Regions from separate parts of the Leucobacter sp. GX0328 genome, predicted to be linked through region 3. Evidence: predicted binding sites of a transcription regulator. Region 3 holds the regulator's gene; each other region holds the start of a gene.
The links. Region 3 encodes HrcA, which represses chaperone genes, less so after heat shock. Its sites were predicted from a motif close to TTNGCACTCGNNNNNNNCGAGTGCNAA; they were not measured.

Region 1 (4,544 bases), on a different contig from region 3:
CTCGGTGACGAGCGCGCCGACGAGCGACAGGTTCGATAGCTTCACGCGCACGCGGCTCGCAGTGCGGTGCTCGATCACTGTCTGGTTGTTCTTCCCCTCCGCATAGGTCTTGTAACTCCAGGCGCTGATGGGATCGGCCGCGTGCCAGGTGGCATCGCCGTTCGCCCGCAGCTCCTGCGCCCGCTGCACCGCCCAATTGTGGTTGCGCGTCGCGATCTCGATGCTCTTGCGCCGGTCGCGCGAAGCTACCGAGATGTTCACGGTGATCGTGGCGCGTTCGGCGAGCAAGTGGGTTTCACCGGTGCCCGTGGCATGGATCGTCGTCATGAAAACACGGTAGCAGTGGACCGCGATGACCGGACACGGTGTTCGCGTCGCACCAACCATGCCTCACGCGTCGTCCTCGTCCTGAGTTTCGAGGACACGACGGAGGCATACTCCGATGGCGACCGCCACCGACGGAACCGCGCCCGAGGCAGCCGGCGCCTGGGTTACCGCTTCAGCAGCGAGGTGGACATAACGGTGCACCGCATGCTGCGCGGCTTCCCGCGCCGCTCGCTGTTCATCGCTCCCGGGCTTCGCGTCGACCACGGCACGGCATGCTTCGAGGGCATCGCCGAGGCCCTCCCTCGAACGGTCCCCCTCCGCACTCCTCCCGACGAAATCGGAGAGTGCGCGCACATAGAACTCGCATCGATCGAGCGACGCGAACCGCTCGTCGAGCGACTCGCGCTGGGCGTGATGCCGATGGGCCCGGGGATTGACCCGTCCGCTCCGGCGGGCTTCGTCGAGATCGGCAGCCACCGCATCGCGCGCGACATGCAGGTGCGCGACGGAGGATCGAAATCTGCCTTCGTCTCCCTCTCCGCGCACGAACAGTTCCGTCTCGCGCAGCGCCTCGGTGATCGCGCGTCTCAGATCCGACAGACGGGCATCGGCCTCGGCGAAGTAGAGCGGCGGCACCGCCACCCACTGCACGACCAGCCCGAGGGCTGCGCCGAACGCCATGGTCACGAGATACGAGACAGAGAAGTCTTCGCCCTCGCGCCCGCTCAGCAGCAGCACGAGCACCCCCGCGATGGGCACCCAGTCGCCTCCGGCGCCGAGCACCTTCAGCCCGCCGAGCGCGACCCCGATGCCCACAACGACGGCGATCGCCGCATACGAGGGCGCCCCCGCATGAACGAGCCCGAGCGCCCCGAGGCCGAGCGCGATACCGAGCGCGAGCCCGATCAGCACCTGCACGCCCGCACGCACCGAATCGAGCACCGTCGCGTAGACGCTGACGAGCGCACCGAGCGGCGCATAGTACGAATACTCGGATTCGGCGAACGGCACGAACGGAGCCAGCACCCACGCGAGCGCGGCGGCGAGCGCGGTCTTCAGCGCGAGCACCCAGCGCGAACGCCGCGCCAAGCGTCGCACTTCCTGCTTCGCGCGCTCGTGCACCGGGCGCGCACGATGCGCGAGCCGCCGCAGCGATAGCCTCATGCACCCCGAACCCCGGCCGTCTCCATTGCTGCGCCCCTCCCGTTGCCACCTATCCCGCTCGTACGCAGAAACTACGCCGATGCCTCGCCCTGCCACAGGGCCTTGCCGGTTCGTACCGCGCACGCCACAATGCCCGTCACCGAGATCACGACGGCGACGGGAGCCGATCGGTATCACCGTTTGCCCTCGGCGAACGCATTAGCACTCCCCATGCGCGAGTGCTAATCTAATCTCAAGTTGAGCCACCTAGGCTCAAGTTTTCAGATCAATCCGAAACACAGTCGAAAGGTGATGCAAAATGGCTACGTACAACCCGATCCGCGACATGGAACGCTTCGCCGACGCGCTGCTCGAGGGATCGACCCGAGGCCCGCGCCGCATGCCCATGGACCTCTACCGCGACGGCGACAACTATCTGCTGACGGCCGACATGCCGGGAATGGACCCCGGCTCGGTGGACATCGACGTCGACGGGCAGCTGCTCACCATCCGCGCCGAGCGCACGCTGCCGAAGGCCGAGAACGTGAAGTGGATCACCCGCGAACGCACCCCGGGCAGCTTCCTGCGCCAGCTCAACCTGGGCCAGGGCATCGACACCGAGCGCATCACCGCGAACTACGACAACGGTGTGCTCAGCGTCACCATCCCGGTGAGCGAGCGGGCGAAGCCGCGCAAGGTGCAGGTCTCGACCGGCGCCCCGGCGGGCGTTGACACCTCAGAGGTCGTGGTTTCCGAGGCCTAAGGGTCTGATGTTCGAAGGTCCCGGCGGGAGCAATCCCGCTGGGACCTTCTGCCGTTCGGGCGGGTGGATCCTGCGATCCGCTGCGCGGCCGCAGGATGACCAGAGGATGGGCACAGCCTCAGGATGAAAGGACCACGCCGATCACCGGGCGGCGGCTCAGTAATCGGCGGTCGGCAGGCGCATCGGCTCGACGAACACACGCCTTCGGTCGCGCACCCAGACGGCCCCGTCTGCGCGATGCTCGGCGCGAGTGGCGAAGCGGTACCGGTACGAGAGCACGCGCACGTACTGCGGCGTTTCTCCGTCAAACGGGTCGTACCGCAGCATGCGCAGCGTCGCACTGTCGGCTGCGAGCAGTCGCATGAGCAGCACGCCGAACCACTCGGGCAGGGCGTGCCCAAGCGGTAGGAACCACATGAGCCAGTCGAGCCGCAGGTGGTACGGCGCGAACTGGCGCGGCATCCGCCGTACGTCGCCGGGCTTGCCCTTGAACTCGTACTCCCGCCAGTCGTCGGCACCGGGCTGCTCGGCTGCGCTCCCCTCGATGATGATCTCGATCCGCTCCTTCGTGACGGTGCCGAACGCCCCGTAGGCGTTCGCGAGCTGCCAGCGGTTGAAGCTCGCGTTCATGAGCTGCCGCTTCGCGAACAGATTGCGCAGCGCCGGCACGCTGATGACGAGGTACAGCGTTCCCACTGCAGTCGTCATGACGAACCAGCCCCAAGGCAACCCGTCGATCCCTGCAACCGACACTGCGTCTCCGGCGGGCGAAGTCGACCCGGAAGCCGGCCCAGATACAGCGCCCCACACCGACTGAGCAACAGGCGCCGACACGGCCGAGAACGCGAGCACGATGGTCGCCCAGTTCAGCCAGGCGAAGTTGCCCGTCAGCACCAGCCACGCCTGGGTCGCGATGACAATGCCCGCCGCGGCCGTGCCGATGATCGCCGGCACCGGGCCGGGCACGACGAACCCGAGCAGCGCGGCGAACAGGAAGAACGGCACGACGAGCTGCGCGAAATGATTGCCGAGCACCTCGCCCTGATGGAACCACCGCGGCAGCAGGTGCGCCTGGCGGCTCAGCGGGCCGGGCATCGGCTGCGTCTCGTGGTGGTACGTCAGCGCGGTGAGGTCGCGCCATTCGCGCCCGCCCCGGATCTTGATCATGCCCGCCCCGAACTCCAGCCGGAAGACGAGCCACCAGAACAGTACGATCACAACGGTCGGCGGCGGCTGGCTCCCCGATCCCAGGAAAGCAGCCAGGAACCCCGCTTCGAGCAGCAGCATCTCCCAGCCGAAGCCGGTGAACGTCTGCCCGAGGCTCGTAATCGACATGTACCCGAGCCATAGCGCGAGAAACGCGACCATCGGCAGCCACGGCGGCCCGAGCTGCGGAACGCCCAGGACGAGCAGGGCGCCGACCCCGATGCCCGCCCAGCACAGCGCGACGAGGCGCTGGTCGGTGTAGCGGACGCGCAGGAAGAGCGTCGGTTTCAGCAGCTTCGCGCGCGACGGCGATGAGCGCGCCCACTCGAGCAGGCCCGGGGCGGGCAGCAGCCCGTGCTCGCCCGTGAGCGGGCGGAACTGGTTGAGCATCGACACGAACGCGATGACGTACAGCGCTGCCACGCCGCGCTGCAGCACCTCCCGCGCGAGGAAGAAGTCGACCGCCGCGAATCCGTCCATGCGCCCAGGCTACGCGCTCGCTCCCGTCACGCCACCGCCTTGACGCGAGGCACCGCGAGCCATCTCTCGAGCGCGGCAACGGCATCGCGCCCGGCGCGGTTCGCGCCGACGGTCGACTGCGACGGCCCGTAGCCGATGAGGTGCACGCGCCGATCGGCCGCGACCTGCGTGCCCCGCACTTCGATGCCGCCGCGCGAGTTCTGCAGCGAAAGCGGGTCGAGGTGCGACAGCGCGGGCCTGAACCCGGTCGCCCACAGGATCGCGTCGACCGAGGTGAACGAGCCGTCGGCCTCGCGCACGCCGTGCGGCTCGATGGCGGTGAACATGGGGCGGCGCACGAGCGCACCGCGATCCCTCGCCGCTCGCGCGTACGGCGTCCACGCGAGCTCGGTGTACGACACGACGCTGCGCGGCGGGTTGCCGGCCTCGGCATCGGCAGTCACCTTCTCGATGGTCTCGCGCCCCTCGACCTCGGGGCTGAAGTCGCCGTCGCGGAACACGGGCTCGCGCCGGGTGTACCAGGCGACCGTCGCGACCCGCGAGATCTCCTCGAGCAGTTGCAGCGCCGAGATGCCGCCGCCCACGACGGCCACCCGCTGCCCCGCGAATTCGTCGAGCGACACGT
Region 2 (4,544 bases), on a different contig from region 3:
GTCAAGAGCGCCGCCGCGCTCGAAGCGGTCGACCTGCCTCCGCTCTCCGAGCTCACCCCCCTCGACGACCCGACCGCGTTCGTCGGCAGCACCCACGCCGTCGTCGGCGGGCCGTCGATCGCGCCCCTCGCCGAGGCCCCGAAGAGCGAACTGCCCGTCACCGTCGCCTCACACGACCGCGGCGGCGACACGCAGATCACGGTGGAGGACACCGCGCGCATCGTGCCGCTCTCGATGAGCGGCTCGGTCGGTGAACTCGTGCACGCCTTCGGCTTCGGCGATTCGATCGCGGGCCGTGACGTCTCGACGAACTTCCCCGGTTCCGAAGACATCCCGGTTGTCACGAAAGACGGCCATTCGATCGATGCCGAGGGCGTGCTCGCCCTCGACCCGACCCTCATCCTCACCGACGGGTCGATCGGCCCGACCGACGTCGTGCTGCAGCTGCGCGACGCGGGCGTGCCGGTCGTCACCGTCGACCGCGCGGTCGACGCCGAGTCGAGCTACCTGACGATGCAGCAGGTCGCCGATGCCCTCGGCGTCGGCGAGGCCGCCCCCGCGCTCATCGAGCAGCTGCAGCAGGCCATCGCCGCGAAGGAGGCGGAGGTCGCGCAGCTGCTGCCGGCCGATGCCGAGAAGCTGCCGCGCGTCGCCTTCCTCTACATCCGCGGCACCGCCGGCGTCTTCTACCTCTTCGGCGAGGGCACCGGCGTCGACAGCCTCATCCGCTCGGTCGGCGCGATCGACGTCGCTGAAGAGATCGGGCTCGAGGGCGAGAAGCCCATGACCGAGGAAGCCCTCATCGGGATGGACCCCGACATCATCGTCGTGATGACGAAGGGGCTCGAGAGCGCCGGCGGGGTCGACGGCCTGCTGCAGGCCCAGCCGAGCGTCGCCCTCACCACCGCCGGCGAGAACCGGCGCATCGTCGACATCGACGACGCCGTGCTCTTCGCGGGCGGTACGCGCATCCCCGATGTGATCGACGGACTCGCCCGCGCGATCTACTCTCCCGATTCGCTCGAGCGGGCCGGCTGAGCGGCCGCGCCATCCCAGGTTCGGCTCGGCGCGTCGGGTACTCTAGTACGGCGTCGCGAGAACGATGCAGCATTTCATGACGGGCGAGGGGACGAGATTGGCGCAGAGCAACCACGGTGCCGAAACGCAGCGCCGCAGCCAGGATTACCCGGAGGATCGCTTCGATCGGGTCACCCGCAGCGGCCGCGTCGGCGCGCACCGCGTCACTGCGAAGCCCCGTCATTTCTGGTGGTACCTCGTCGCGGGCGTGCTGGGCTTCGTGCTGCTCACCTGCATCGGCGTGCTCGTGGTGCAGAGCGTCGGCGGGAAGAGCCCCACTCCGACTTCCGAGCAGCAGCCCACCTCGACCGAGGTGCCGGCCGTGCTCGACCCCGCCGCGACGATCGCCGTGTTCAACGGCACGACCGACACGAACCTCGGCGCCGGCGTCTCCGGCTCCATCACGGCCGAGGGCTGGGGCCAGGTGCTCTTCTCGGAGAACCTCGCCGAGAGCGATGTGCCGATCTCCGCGGTCTTCTACCGCGACCCGGCCGACGAATCCGCCGCCCGCGGCCTCGCCGAGCAGCTCGGCGGCGTCTCCACCTACCTGACCGAGGACTACGCCGAGTACGACGCGCGCCTCATCGTGCTGCTCGGCGCCGACTACGCCGGTCCGAACTCGGGTGCGGTCGAGCAGCCCGTCGAGCCTCCGGTCGAAGAGCCCGCCGCGGGCGATGCCGAGGTGCCGCCCGCAGACGGTTCCGTCGACGGCGCAGTGGTCGATCCCGCGGCGACCGACCCGCAGCAGCCCGAGGCCTGACCCGACGCGCGAGTCCCGACCGGTCGCTCGACGGCCCGCTCCGCCGTGCGCGCGACCGGTCGAACCGATGCGTGCTCGGCGGCTCGTCCGGGCGCGCCCGCGCCCGTGCCGGCGCTGTTCGCTGTACGCGAGCATGATTTCTTGCACTCTCAGGGTCTGAGTGCCAAGATTGGGGTTAGCAGTCGAAGCGACTGAGTGCTAAGCAACCGAGCGTTCGGGTCACCCCGAGCACCCGGTTCCCACGAACCACTAGACGTCCGGGAGGGGCGAATTACATGGCAAAGATGATTGCTTTTGATGAGGAAGCACGTCGCGGTCTCGAGCGGGGTCTCAATGTCCTCGCCGATGCCGTCAAGGTGACGCTCGGCCCGCGCGGCCGCAACGTCGTGCTCGAGAAGAAGTGGGGCGCCCCCACGATCACCAACGACGGCGTCTCCATCGCCAAGGAGATCGAGCTCGACGACCCCTACGAGAAGATCGGCGCCGAGCTCGTCAAGGAGGTCGCGAAGAAGACCGACGACGTCGCAGGCGACGGCACCACCACCGCTACCGTTCTCGCCCAGGCGCTCGTGCGCGAGGGCCTGCGCAACGTCGCGGCCGGCAGCGACCCCATCGCGATCAAGAAGGGCATCGAGAAGGCCGTCGCAGCCGTCTCGGCCCAGCTCCTCGAGAACGCCAACGAGATCGAGACCACCGACCAGATCGCGGCGACCGCTTCGATCTCGGCCGCCGACGAGCAGATCGGCGCACTCATCGCCGAGGCCATCGACAAGGTCGGCAAGGAGGGCGTCGTCACCGTCGAGGAGTCGAACACCTTCGGCACCGAGCTCGAGCTCACCGAGGGCATGCGCTTCGACAAGGGCTACCTTTCGGCCTACTTCGTCACCGACGCCGACCGCCAGGAGGCAGTCTTCGAGGATCCCTACGTCCTCATCGTCAACGGCAAGGTCTCGAACATCAAGGACCTCCTCCCCGTCGTCGATCCCGTGATCCAGTCGGGCAAGCAGCTCCTCATCATCGCCGAGGACGTCGAGGGCGAGGCTCTCGCGACGCTCGTGCTCAACAAGATCCGCGGCATCTTCAAGTCGGCAGCCGTTAAGGCTCCCGGTTTCGGCGACCGCCGCAAGGCCATGCTGCAGGACATCGCGATCCTCACCGGCGGCCAGGTCATCTCGGAAGAGGTCGGCCTCAAGCTCGAGAACGCGACGCTCGACATGCTCGGCACCGCGCGCAAGGTCATCATTACCAAGGACGAGACCACCATCGTCCAGGGCGGCGGCGAAGAAGAGGCGATCCAGGGCCGCGTGACCCAGATCCGCCGCGAGATCGAGTCGACCGACAGCGATTACGACCGCGAGAAGCTCCAGGAGCGCCTCGCGAAGCTCGCCGGTGGCGTGGCCGTCATCAAGGCCGGCGCTGCGACCGAGGTCGAGCTCAAGGAGCGCAAGCACCGCATCGAGGACGCCGTGCGCAACGCGAAGGCGGCTGTCGAGGAGGGCGTGCTGCCCGGCGGCGGCGTCGCACTCATCCAGGCCGGCGCCACCGTGTTCGACTCGCTCGAGCTCGCGGGCGACGAGGCCGTCGGCGCCAAGATCGTCAAGGCCGCCATCGAGGCGCCGCTGCGCCAGATCGCTGCGAACGCGGGCCTCGAGCCCGGCGTCGTCGCCGATCGCGTCGCGAACCTGCCTGTCGGCCACGGCCTCAACGCCGCGACCGGCGACTACGGCGACCTGGTCGCCCAGGGCATCCTCGACCCGGCCAAGGTGACCCGTTCGGCGCTGCAGAACGCGGCTTCGATCGCCGGCCTGTTCCTCACCACCGAGGCCGTCGTCGCCGACAAGCCCGAGCCCGCTGCGGCTCCGGCCGGCGACCCGACCGGCGGCATGGACTTCTAAGTCCCACCGCATACAGAGCAGGGGTTCCGCTTCGGCGGGGCCCCTGCTCCCGTTTTCGGGGCCGTTCGCATCGGCAGGGTGAGGGATCGCCGACGCCCAGGCCCGAGCCCTAGGCTGGAGGGGTGGCAGCGAGCATCTACCTCACCTCGGCCGAAGGCCGTACCGGAAAGAGCGCCGTGGCGCTCGGCGTGCTCGACGCGCTGCGGGCCGAGGCCCCGCGCGTCGGCGTATTCAGACCGCTCATCCGCTCGACCGGCCCGGATCGGGTGCTCGAGCTGCTGCGCCGCCGCTCCACGGCCGACGTGCCGTACGAGGCGTGCGTCGGCGTCACCTACGAAGAGGCGCACGCCGACCCCGAAGCGGCGATGACCCGCATCGTCGCGGCCTTCCACGAGCTGAAGTCGCGTTGCGACGTGGTCGTGGTCGTCGGCTCCGACTTCACCGATGTCGCGGCCCCGACCGAGCTGTCGTACAACGCGCGCATCGCCGCGAACCTCGACGTGCCCGTGCTGCTCGTGCTGAGCGGCCGGTCGAACGAAGACGCCGAGCTGCTCGGCCAGCTGCCGGCCCGGCGCCCGCTCGACATCGCCCAGATGGCCGAGCTCGGCCTCGCCGAACTGCATGCCGAGCACGCGACCGTGCTCGCCGCCCTTGTGAACCGCGCCGAGCCCGAGCTGCTCGACGAGATCGCGACGGTGGTCGCCGCGAAACTGCCCGACGACGTGCCGGTGTGGGCGATCCCTGAAGAGCTCAAGCTCGTGGCGCCGCCCGTGTCGGCCGTCGTCGAGGCCGTGAACGGCACCCTCGTGCGG
Region 3 (4,544 bases):
GAACTGCTCGCGCCGCCGCCCGGCACTGCGCCGCGCGCACCGCTGCTGCCGTGCAGGGGCTTCCCGTGCACCGACCCGTTCGACGACCTGCCGCCGCAAGCGCCTTGAGGCGCGGCGTCGCCGCCGAGGGCTCTACCAGCGGCCGAGCGCCGTAGCCAGCACCGCGAGGGCGGCGGGGCCCGCCGACGAGGTGCGCAACACCGTATCGCCGAGCACGAGCGTACGCGCACCGGCGGCCTCCAGGGCATCGAGTTCGGCGTCGGCGAAGCCGCCCTCCGGGCCGACCACGAGCACGATCTCGTGCGCGGCGCGCGCCGCGCCGCCGTTCGCCCACTCGGAGAGTCGAGCGCCGCTGCGCGGATGCAGCGCGATGACCTCGGTGCCCGCGGCACCGGCGAGGGTGCAGAGCTCCGGCAGACCTACGGGCCGGTCGATGCCCGGAATGCGGGCGCGGAGCGACTGCTTCGAGGCCTCGCGGGCGATGCGCGCCCACTTCGCGACGCCCTTATCGGCCTTCTCGGCCCCCCACCGCGACACGGAGCGCGAAGCCTCCCACGGCACGATCGCGTCGACGCCGAACTCGGTGGCCTGCTCGACGGCCCGCTCGTCGCGGTCGCCCTTCGCGAGCGCCTGCACGAGCACCACGCGCTGCGCGGGCGCGGGCGCGGCGTGCCCCGTGTCGAGACGCACCGAGAAGCGGTCCCGCTCCAGCGTCACCACCTCGCCCGAGCCGATCGCACCGGAGCCGTTGCCCACCGAGATCCGCTCTCCGAGGCGCAGGCGCGAGACCTTCACGGCGTGACGCGCTTCGTCGCCGACGACCTCGACGGTCGCGCCGGCGCCGAAGGCACTGTCGTCGAGGTCTTCGCGGTAGTAGAGGTTGGCCATCTCGCGCTCGCCTCCTAGCGGAAGAAGCGGTCCCTGATCTTGCCGAAGAAGCTCTGGTGGAACTCGCCGAGATGCGGCGCGTCGTCCTTCCGGAGCGCGGCGAGCTGCCGCACCAGATCCTGCTCCCGCTTCGAGAGCTTCGTCGGAGTCGCGACCTGCACCGCGATCTTGAGGTCACCGCGGTTCGTCGTGCGCAGCCCCTGGATGCCGCGCCCGCGCACCGTGATGATGTCGCCCGATTGCACCCCGGCCTCGATTTCAACGGGGATCTCCCCGTCGAGGCCCTCGAGCTTCGACTGCACGCCGAGGATGGCGTCGGTCATCGACACCTGCATGGTGCACAGCAGGTCGTCGCCGTCGCGGCTGAAGATGTCGTGGTGGGTGACCCGGAACTCGATGAAGAGGTCGCCGTTCGGGCCGCCGCCCGGGCCGACCTCGCCGCCGCCGCGCATCTGGAGGCGGGTGCCCGTGTCGATGCCGGAGGGGATGTCGACCGGGATCGTGCGCCGTTCGCGCACGCGGCCCTTGCCGCCGCAGGTGATGCACGGATGCTCGATGACGGTGCCGTAGCCCTGGCAGCTGCCGCAGGGGTGCATCGTCACGACGTTGCCGAACAGCGAGCGCACCTGGCGCTGCACCTGTCCCTGGCCGCCGCAGACGTCGCAGGTGACGGGGTGCGTGCCGGGCTGGCAGCAGCTGCCCTGGCACGTGTCGCACAGCACGGCCGTGTTGACGGTGATGTCGCGCTGCGAGCCGAAGATGACCTCGTCGAGCGCGACGTCGACGCGGATCATGGCGTCGTCGCCGCGTTCGGAGCGGGAGCGCGGGCCTCGCTGGCCCCCGCCGAAGCCGCCCCCGCCGAAGAACGTCTCGAAGATGTCGCCGAAGCCGCCCATGCCGCCGTTCGCGTCGCCGCCGACGTCGTAGCGCTGGCGCTGCTCGGGATCGCTCAGCACGTCGTAGGCGTGGGTGACCGCCTTGAAGCGCTCGGACGCCTCCTCGCTCGGGTTCACGTCGGGGTGCAGCTCGCGCGCGAGACGGCGGTACGCCTTCTTGATCTCTTCGGGGGTCGCCTCACGAGAGACTCCCAGCGTTTCGTAGTGATCGGCCACGTTCTCGCTCCTCAGCAGATGGTGTCGTGTTCAAGCGGCGCGCTGCCCGCGCGCCGAGGTCAATGGTCTTCGTCGAGCAGACGGTTCAGGTATCGTGCGACCGCGCGCACCGCGGCCATGTTCCCCGCGTAGTCCATGCGCAGCGGGCCGAGCACTCCGAGTCGCGACGACGATGCGCCGTCGCTCTCGTAGCTCGACGCGATCACGGAGGTCGCCTGCAGCCCGTACGGGGCGTTCTCGCGGCCGATCGAGGCCGAGACCTCGCGCTCGTCCTGCACGAGCTCGCCGAAGAGCCGCAGCAGGGTGACCTGCTCTTCGATCGCCTCGAGCACGGTGTGCAGGGATCCCGAGAACTCCTCGGGCCGGGAGAGGTTCGCGGCGCCCGAGATGACGATCTTCTCGCTCCGGTTCGCCTGCAGCTGCGCGCTCACGAGCTCGAGCAGCAGCCTGACGAGGTCGGTCTCCTGCGGATGCGCCCATTCGGCGATCGTGTCGCCGAGCGCGGAGAGCGCTGCGATGCCGGCGTCGACGTCGGCGCCGACGATGGCGTCGGCCAGCCGGTCGCGCAGCCCGTGCACCCAGGTCTCGGTCACGAACGATGCCGGCAGACGGGTCATCTGCTGCTCGACGACGCCGCTGCCGAGGATGAGTACCGAGAGCACCCGGTCCTGGCCGAGGACGACCAGGTCGATGTGCCGGATGGTCGTACGGCGCAGCGAGGGGTACTGCACCACCGCGACCTGGTTCGTGAGCTGCGCGAGCAGCCGCACCGAGCGCACCATGGCATCGTCGAGATCGCTCGATTCGCCGAGGAACCGTGTGATGGCTGCGCGCTGCGCCGTTGTGAGCGGACGGATCTTCGCGAGCGTGTCGACGTACAGCCGATACCCCTTGTCCGTGGGGACGCGCCCCGACGAGGTGTGCGTCTGGGCGATCAGCTCGTCCTCCTCGAGCAGCGCCATGTCGTTGCGGATGGTGGCCGCCGACACGCCGAAGCTGTGCCGGTCGACGATGGCCTTCGACCCGACGGGCTCGCTCGACGCGATGTAGTCGCCCACGATCGCGTGCAGCACGGCGAGACTGCGTTCGGAGACGTTGCGTTCACCGCTCATGCGCATCCTCTCCCATCGGTCGACCCTCTGCGGGGTGAAGTCCTCGGCCGCGCCCGGCCCGTCGCACTCGGGTGCATTTGGCACTCGCCATGACTGAGTGCCAGTCTAACGCACGAGGAGTTCGCGGCCGATCCCGGCGGTCGGCGTTCGCGCTCCGCTGATTCCGCGGGAACCCGTCGGTGCCGAACCCGCTACGCGGCCCGCCCGCGATCAACCCGCGAGCAAGCGGTGCACGACGGTATCGGCGAGCAGCCGACCGCGCAGCGTCGGAACGATCCTCCCGCCCGCGGTGCCGTCGGCGGCGATCGCGGCGCGACCGTCGATGAGACCCTCGGCGATGAGCCCCGGCACGGCCCGCCGCTCGTCTGCATCGAGTACCGCGATCGGCAGGCCGTCGGCGATGCGGGTCTCGAGGAGGATGCGCTCCTCGCGCCGGGCCTCGTCGCTCAGCACCTCTCGGGCGTGCGCGGGCGAGACGCCGGCGTGCATGCGCTGCGCGTACGCCGCCGGGTGCTTCACGTTCCACCACCGGGTGCCGCCGACGTGGCTGTGCGAACCGGGGCCGGCGGCCCACCAGTCCTCGCCCGTCCAGTACGAGAGGTTGTGCCGAGACCGGGTCTCGGGGCTGCGCGACCAGTTGCTGATCTCGTACCACGAGAACCCGGCGGCGGCGAAGCGCCCGTCGGCCAGCTCGTACATCTCCGCGTGCAGATCGTCGTCGGGTTCGGGCACCTCGCCGCGGCGGATCTGGGCCGCGAGCTTCGTGCCGCGCTCGACGATCAGCGCGTAGGCGGAGATGTGGTCGGGCTCGGTCGCGAGGGCCGCATCGATCGACCGTTCCCAATCGGCGAGGCTCTCCCCCGGCGTACCGTAGATGAGATCGACGCTCACCTGCAGCCCGGCCGCTTTCGCCCAGCTCGTCACGAGCGGGATGCGCTCGGGCGTGTGCGTGCGGTCGAGCGTGGCGAGCACGTGCGGCACCGCGGACTGCATGCCGAAGCTCACCCGCGTGAAACCGGCGTCGGCGAGGGCCGCGAGGTATTCCGCGTCGACGGAGTCGGGGTTGGCCTCGGTGGTCACTTCGGCGCCCGGTGCGAGCCCCCACTCGTCGCGGATGCCCGCGAGCATGGAGACGAGGTCGGTCGCCGGGAGGAGCGTCGGCGTTCCGCCGCCGAAGAAGACGGTGCTGACGGGGCGCTCGACCACGCCGGAACGGCGCAGCACGTCGGCGCCGAACGCGAGCTCGCCGCGCACTTCGCCCGCGTAGTCGTCGCGGCTCGTGCCGGCGAGCTCGGTCGCGGTGTAGGTGTTGAAGTCGCAGTACCCGCACCGTACGCGGCAGTAGGGCACGTGCACGTAGACCCCGAACGCGCGTTCGGCCGAACCGACGGCGGCGCTCGCGGGGAGCAGACCGGTCTCGGGAGCCGGGTCG

Region 1: a site for HrcA is predicted at 1,690-1,716, ahead of ACUYTF_RS00390 (Hsp20/alpha crystallin family protein). Genes of this name have one in related genera too.
Region 2: a site for HrcA is predicted at 2,013-2,039, ahead of groL (chaperonin GroEL). Genes of this name have one in related genera too.

Annotation. Positions count from the first base shown of each region.
Region 1 covers NZ_JBSGPC010000001.1:88,986-93,529, forward strand. Annotated here, with positions in the region: gene ACUYTF_RS00380 (SIMPL domain-containing protein) at 1-327, opposite strand, end outside; gene ACUYTF_RS00385 (FUSC family protein) at 391-1,491, opposite strand; gene ACUYTF_RS00390 (Hsp20/alpha crystallin family protein) at 1,790-2,233, shown strand; gene ACUYTF_RS00395 (lipase maturation factor family protein) at 2,390-3,919, opposite strand; gene ACUYTF_RS00400 (NAD(P)-binding domain-containing protein) at 3,946-4,544, opposite strand, start outside.
Region 2 covers NZ_JBSGPC010000001.1:1,608,595-1,613,138, forward strand. Annotated here, with positions in the region: gene ACUYTF_RS07260 (ABC transporter substrate-binding protein) at 1-1,038, shown strand, start outside; gene ACUYTF_RS07265 (LytR C-terminal domain-containing protein) at 1,136-1,837, shown strand; gene groL (chaperonin GroEL) at 2,113-3,732, shown strand; gene pta (phosphate acetyltransferase) at 3,855-4,544, shown strand, end outside.
Region 3 covers NZ_JBSGPC010000004.1:60,795-65,338, forward strand. Annotated here, with positions in the region: gene ACUYTF_RS12695 (hypothetical protein) at 1-108, shown strand, start outside; gene ACUYTF_RS12700 (16S rRNA (uracil(1498)-N(3))-methyltransferase) at 133-888, opposite strand; gene dnaJ (molecular chaperone DnaJ) at 903-2,000, opposite strand; gene hrcA (heat-inducible transcriptional repressor HrcA) at 2,060-3,112, opposite strand; gene hemW (radical SAM family heme chaperone HemW) at 3,323-4,544, opposite strand, start outside.